DNA from 2 places in the Lysinibacillus sp. JNUCC-52 genome. Region 2 is predicted to be linked to the other one. Evidence: riboswitches for the same ligand, from Rfam matches in the RefSeq annotation. Region 2 holds a riboswitch; the other holds the start of a gene.
The links. Region 2 has a riboswitch for cobalamin ahead of JNUCC52_RS16220 (FecCD family ABC transporter permease). Riboswitches for the same ligand answer to the same signal wherever they lie in the genome.
Positions count from the first base shown of each region.

Region 1 (3,646 bases), 1.0 Mb from region 2:
TTCAAGATACAATAGGGAAATATGCGGCCAAGCTCCATGTAGAAGTGGCTACTGTTTTTGATCTTATTCAGTTGTATGACAAGGTAACGAGTGGACAGGGCAGTGAGCAGGACATCATGCTTAATCGTTTGAATATCGCCATCATGAAAAAGGAAACAGCTGAACAGGCGGTGCATTACGCAAGCGAAGCAATTGAATTGCATGGAGGAAACGGCTATATCGAGGATTTTGTAACGCCACGTTTACTTAGAGATGCTCAAGTACTTACGGTGTGGGAAGGGACTGCTAACATTTTAGCGCTAGAGCTTATTCGCTTAGTAGATAAATTTCAGGCCCACGAATTATTTGTTCGTGTGATGCAGGAGCGCTTGACGAAGTTAACAAATTGTTCATTGGTACAAATCGTAAGGGAACAACTGAAGAAAATCGAAACAACATTGCAAACTTTTGGCGCGTTGGATGAAGCTACGAAAACCTACGAGGCAAAGGGAGTAGCCCAAAAAATGGCACATCTATACGAAAGTGTAGTGGCAGTCGAATGGGCAGCAAAGTTTGGCGGCAAGTATGAAAAGCTAGCTGATATTTATTTAGAAGATACATGGGCATTGCGCCAGATCGGTGCACCAATGAAAACTGTTCAATATTTTGCGGATATTGTGTAGAGAATAGTTCGTGTGTCAGGCGCATAAACAATTCTGAATATTCTAATTGCTGAACAAAGAAAGATTCACGTAGACTTCTGTGGGAACGCACACAGTATAAGACGCAGGCAATCCAGATTACGGTGTGCCAGGCACGCAAACAATTAAAGGAATTGTTTGAAGCGGAAAGCACATGCATGCATTGGAAATCAATAATTATAAAAAAGAGACGCTAACTTAAGGTCTCTTTTTTTATCGTTATCTATTTCGATTTTCATGTATAATAAAATCAACTGAATATTATAAAGGTTCTTTACTAAAGTAAAGTGAAAAGGGAAATCGGTGTAATTCCGATGCGGTCCCGCCACTGTAAGTGTGAGTTTTTTCTATCAATGCCACTGAAATTTTTTTGGGAAGGCATGAAAAAGCATTTGAAGCACGAGCCAGGAGACCTGCCTTTATAGAACGATACATTGCAGCCTACGAGGATAGGATGGTGGTTTTTTGTGCAAGCACCGCCTCTCGTTATGATGACGAGGGGATTTTTTATGTTTTAGAAAGCTAATGACGATAATAATTGAAAATAAAGGTGAGAGTTCGAATAATGAAATACCTACATAATATCGATCATGCAACTGAACAGAGCTGAAACATGCACATACAATCTAAGGAGGTTTCACAATGAAAAAATATTGGAAGTTAGGTTTATCCGCATTTTTAGCAATGGGCATTTTAGTTGCTTGTGGACAAGAACCGAAAGACGACAGTACTGCGTCAGAGCAACAGGAGCAGCAAGGAACAAATCAGCTTGAGGAAGCAACATTCCCGCTAACAATGACAGATGCTACTGGCAAAGAAATTGTACTGGAGGCACCGCCTGAGCGAATCATTTCGCTTATTCCAAGTAACACAGAAATTTTATTTGGACTTGGCTTAAACGATAAAATCGTTGGCGTAAATGATTATGATGATTATCCACCAGAGGTAGCTGACAAGGAAAAGGTCGGCAGTATGGAATTTAATATTGAACAAATTATAGCTTTAAAGCCAGATATCGTTTTTGCGCATGAATCAGGTATAGCTTCTTTAGGTGGAGCTAAGGATCAGCTGGAAGCAGCGGGTGTAAAAGTATTTGTTGTAACAAACGCTCGTGATTTTAATGAGACATATACGACGATTGAGCAATTAGGTCGCGCCACTGGTAAGCTACCAGAGGCAGAAAAAATTATTGCCAATATGAAAGTGAAGGTTGAGGAAATAGAAGCAAAATTGCAGGATGTACAACCAAAGAAAGTCTTTGTAGAAACGTCAGATGAACCAGAAATTTATACACCTGGCAAGGATACGTTTATGCAGGAGATGCTAGAAATGATTCATGCTGAAAATATTGCAGCTGATACGGATGGCTGGTTCAAAATTGATGCGGAACAAATCATTACAAAAAATCCAGATGTTATCGTGGTCACTTATAATTATGTGCCCGATATTTTAACGAAAATTCCACAACGTGCAGGCTTTGATACAATTACAGCTGTAAAAAATAAAGCGATTGTACAAGTAGATGAAAATATAACAAGTCGTCAAGGCCCACGTTTAGCAGATGGGCTTGAAGAGTTAGCGAAAGCCATCTATCCTGAGGCTTTCGAGTGAGAAAAACAGCTTTTGCCTATGTAACAGCCATTACGTTACTTATCGTTAGCATCTGGTGTGGCGTATCAATAGGCTCGGTTCATATTCCATTAGAAGTACTTTGGAATAAAGCGGCAGATGAAACTGCTGCCAATATTTTATGGAAAATCCGTTTGCCACGAGTATTACTTGCAGGCCTTGTAGGAGCATCATTGGCAATTGCAGGAGCCGCCTTTCAAGGATTGTTAAAAAATCCGTTAGCAGACCCATATACGCTTGGGGTATCTTCAGGTGCTTCAGTTGGCGCTGTTATGACATTGTTTTTTGGCATCTCTCTACCCGTCGTCGGTTTGTATGTATTGCCAACGCTCAGTATGATCGGGGCAATCCTTACGATGGTAGCTGTGATGAGCTTTGCCAGAATAGTAGACCGTTCTCTAAAAATGGAGACACTAATTTTAACGGGAGTTATATTTAGTTCGTTTTTAGGCTCGCTTATTTCATTAATGATAGCGTTATCAGGTGAAGAGCTCCGCCAAGTGATAGGTTGGTTACTCGGCTCGGTGTCAATGCGTGGATGGCCATATGTACAAATGATTACCCCATTTGTTGTCATTGGCTCTGTTATTTTGTGGACGCAAAGACGTGAGTTAAATGTTTTGCTTTACGGAGAGGAACGAGCGAAGCATTTAGGGGTCAATGTAAAGCGTAGCAAATATTTAATTTTAGTAGGAGGCTCAATGCTTACTGGGGCGGCAGTTGCTGTTTCTGGAACAATTGGTTTTGTCGGTTTAGTTGTGCCGCATATGACCCGCATGATTTGGGGTTCAGATCACCGTCATTTACTGCCGCTATCGTTTTTAAATGGTGCAACATTACTTATCATTTGCGATTTAGTGGCGCGTACAATCATTATTCCACGTGAGCTACCGATAGGTGTTATTACTGCATTTATTGGTGCACCTGTCTTTTCTTATATTTTTTATAAGCAGCGTAGAAGCAAGGGGGTACGTGTATGATTATCGTTGAACATCTATCAGGTGGCTATGAGGACATCCCAATCGTCAAGGATGTAAGTTTTACGGTAGAAAAGGGGAAAGTCCTTGGTATATTAGGACCGAATGGTAGTGGGAAATCAACATTATTGAAAGTAATTAGTGGCATATTACCAGCGACAGCAGGAACGGTTTCATTGGACGGTAAAAATATTAAAACGTACAGTCCGCGCGCGCTGGCAAAAAAGATGGCTGTCCTCCCACAATTACATGCCAATGCATTTTCCAATACAGTGCGTGAGGCAGTATCACTTGGTCGTTACCCACATCAAACTGGATTTTTTTCTCAGTGGTCAGAAAGAGATGAGCAAGCGGTTCAAT
Region 1 is NZ_CP065546.1:2,227,074-2,230,719, reverse strand. It holds gene JNUCC52_RS11135 (acyl-CoA dehydrogenase family protein) at 1-662, shown strand, start outside; cobalamin riboswitch at 931-1,115, shown strand; gene JNUCC52_RS11130 (ABC transporter substrate-binding protein) at 1,323-2,291, shown strand; gene JNUCC52_RS11125 (FecCD family ABC transporter permease) at 2,288-3,289, shown strand; gene JNUCC52_RS11120 (adenosylcobinamide amidohydrolase) at 3,286-3,646, shown strand, end outside.
Region 1: another riboswitch for cobalamin. It lies ahead of JNUCC52_RS11130 (ABC transporter substrate-binding protein); the one in region 2 lies ahead of JNUCC52_RS16220 (FecCD family ABC transporter permease).

Region 2 (3,646 bases):
ATATCGAGCCCTTTTTTTGCACTTGCCATCTCTAAAATGCGCGATAATGTTAAAGTTTTACTTCCTGTAATCTTTACTGCCCGCCCACTCATCGTTCGACCAATGTGAATATGTAAATCCGTATAATAGTCGTGAAACATGTATACAGCTCCTTTTTTGTTTCATTATAAAATAAAAAAAACCTTACATTGCTGCAAGGCATTTTCATGATTTAAGATGGATGGTTTTGATGTGTGCCATTATCCGTCTCGTATGAACCTGAACCTTGGTTTGGCGTCGTCGCTGCATCATAAGCAATTAAAGTAACGCCAATTTTCTTTTCTAGCTCATTAATTTTTTCTAGCTGTGTGTCATCTAATTGTGCAAATTTAATCTCATCCATATTCGTCACGCATCCTTTCAAAAGTAACGTTCCCCGAATATCTCACAACTATACAAAAATTAAATTGCAAAAATCTTCTGAATTGTTTCGGTGACTGGCACTTATGTAGTTTTCGTGAATTGATCTGATACATAAGTTAAATAAGGTTTGCCTGTCAGTGGGTGTGTTTGAATATCGGCGTAAACGCCAAAAACATCACGCAATAGTTTAGGCGTTAATACTTCCTCTGGTGTGCCGTAATGAACAATACTTCCTTGTTGTAAAACATAAATCTGATCACAATACATAGCTGCCATATTTAAATCATGTAAAGCAGCGACAACAGTTAAATGAAGTGTTTGAATTAAGTCCATTAATTGTAATTGATGCTGAATATCTAAGTGATTTGTTGGCTCGTCTAATATAAGCACTTGCGCCTGTTGTGCTAATGCACGAGCGACCATTACTCTCTTTTTTTCCCCTCCAGAAAGGGAGCTAAAGCTGCGCGTCTCTAAATGGGTAATACCTGTTTGCGCCAATGCCTCTTTGACAATTTTATAGTCTTCCTTGTCGTCCATCTCAAAAAGCTTCTTATGTGGCGTTCTTCCCATGCTCACCAAATCTCTCACTTTAAAATCAAATAACACAGGTGTTTCTTGACTCACAACGGCTAATCTTTTTGCAATCACTCTACTTGATTGCTTAAAAATATCTTCCTCATTTAATAAAACTGTTCCACTTTCAGGCTTTAATAAACGATACATATTTTTTAATAGTGTGGACTTTCCACTACCATTAGGACCAATTAAACCGACAAATTGCTTTTCTTTTATTTGAATGCTTACTTTATCTAATATGCGCTGATCATGAATGGAGAATGATACATGCTTCGCCTCTAATGTCATAGCCTTTAATCTCCTTCACCAAATGAATAATTGTTACGGCGTAGTAGCCAAATGAAAAACGGTCCGCCACAAAAGGCAGTAATGATTCCAATAGGCATTTCCTCTGGTGCGATTAATACTCGCGCAATCGCATCCGCCCACACTAAGAAAATACCTCCTAATAATGCACTAATAGGGATCACGTATTTATAATTAGATCCTACAATTAAGCGCACAATATGTGGAATGATTAAACCGACAAACCCGATGGAACCACTTACTGCAACAAGCACACCTGTTAGTAATGATACAAGTAGTATCAGTTGAATTCGAAATTGTTGAAGATTAACACCTAACGTGACTGCCGCTTCTTCTCCAAGTAATAATAAATTTAAATTTCGATAATGTAGCCAGAGCAAACTAAAGACGATGAAAAATATAATGGCCGGAATGAATACATTACTCCATTTTGCGCCTGCAAGACTTCCTAGCATCCAATACATAACGGCTTTTATACCGCCCTCTTCCTTGGACATCATTAACATAAAATTGGAAGTTGCAGACAATATAAATGATACCGCCATCCCCGCTAACAGCAAACGGAAAATAGAAATACGTCCCCCTACACGTGATAAGAAAAATACCAACACAATCGCTATAAAGGAACCTAAAAAGGCTGCTACTGAAAGTGCGTAGATACCTAAAAATGAAAAAGCACCTAAAATAATGACAGCCGTAGCTCCGACTGTCGCTCCTGAAGAAATACCTAAAATATAAGGATCCGCAATTGAATTACGGACAAGTGCTTGCACAGCCGCGCCAGCAATAGCTAAGCCTGCTCCAACAATGGCGGCAAGTATGACACGTGGGACACGTATTTGCCATATAATAATCTCCTGTGAGCGACTCCAATCAGGCTCTATCGTATTTGGGAAAATTAGAATTTTCGAGAAAATAACCTTCCAGACATGTAGCGGTGTAATTGACACAGATCCAATCATAATAGCAGCTGTCATAGAAGCTATCAGCACTAAAAGAAGGATCAATGAAAAGTACATAAATTTTTTGTTCATTTGTTTATTAACTCCTTATCAATCATGATAAATACGAAGCAATAAAAAAGGGTATTCTACGCAATAATGCATAGAAATACCCTAGGTTAAACAAAGTTGGAGAAGTATCCATCAATTGTCCGTAATTGCTTGCATCCTCGTGGGCATTACAGGTAAAACTAATTGGCAGGTCTCCTGGCTTCGATTCTACGTAACTATGATTGCCTTCCCATTCCTTAAAGCACAGTGGCTACTACATCATAGAACTCCTCGTTACAGTTGCGGGACAGCGTCGGACTTACACCGACTTCCCTTTTAAGTGGCACTCATTAACAAGTGTCACACCAATAGTATCTGAAATTTTAAAATTATGACGATTCTATCATACATAATTATGCTAGTCTATAGCTTCTTTCATCTAGGAATCAATCTTTCCTCTTTTCAACTTCATACATATAAATTTTCGTAGAAAACCTTATCCATAATTTCTGCACATTTACTTGTTACATTAAAAACAATAAATAGTAAGGAGGAAATTCATATGATATTCAAAAGAAATTTATTTCTCGGTTTCATGGCGGCAATCACTTTACTAATACTTTCAGCTTGCTCTAAGGATACAGTCGAGTCACAACCTGCTAATAGTGAAGTAATGGATCATGGCGAAGAGATGGATCATTCAAGCTCTGGTGATGTTCCTTCTACTTTAAAAACTGCTGAAAATCCTAAATTTCCAGTAGGCACTACTGCTGTTATTACGGAAGGACATATGTCTGGGATGGAAGGAGCAGAGGCAACGATTGTTGGGGCATATGATACAACAGCCTATATTGTTTCCTATGAACCGACTACTGGAGGAAAGAAAATAGAAAATCATAAATGGGTTATACATGAGGAATTAATAGATCCTGGTGATGCCCCGTTGGCTCCAGGCACAGAAGTTAAAACAACTGCATCGCATATGAAAGGCATGGAAAATGCCACTGTTCACATTGATGAAGCAGTCCAAACAACCGTTTATATGATTGATTACCCTTCAACAACTACAGGGGAAGAAATGAAAAATCATAAATGGGTTACAGAAGACGAACTAGCGTCCAAATAAAAAATCAACCTCTGACGGTTATTCCTTCAGAGGTTGTTGCTAATTATTTGTCTAATATTTTTTGTCAGCTAGCTTATGCCATTTATAGCCGATTCCCCATACTGTCTGTAAATAATCATCTACAGGAAAGCCACTTTTCCGTAGTTTATCCCGTAAATTACGCACATGTGAATCAATTGTTCGATCTTCAATTGTTACATTATATCCCCAGACAGTATTAATTAAATGTTCTCTTGAAAAAACT
Region 2 is NZ_CP065546.1:3,272,467-3,276,112, reverse strand. It holds gene JNUCC52_RS16235 (endonuclease Q family protein) at 1-140, opposite strand, end outside; gene JNUCC52_RS16230 (hypothetical protein) at 212-382, opposite strand; gene JNUCC52_RS16225 (heme ABC transporter ATP-binding protein) at 484-1,266, opposite strand; gene JNUCC52_RS16220 (FecCD family ABC transporter permease) at 1,272-2,318, opposite strand; cobalamin riboswitch at 2,466-2,661, opposite strand; gene JNUCC52_RS16215 (YdhK family protein) at 2,839-3,402, shown strand; gene JNUCC52_RS16210 (response regulator transcription factor) at 3,454-3,646, opposite strand, start outside.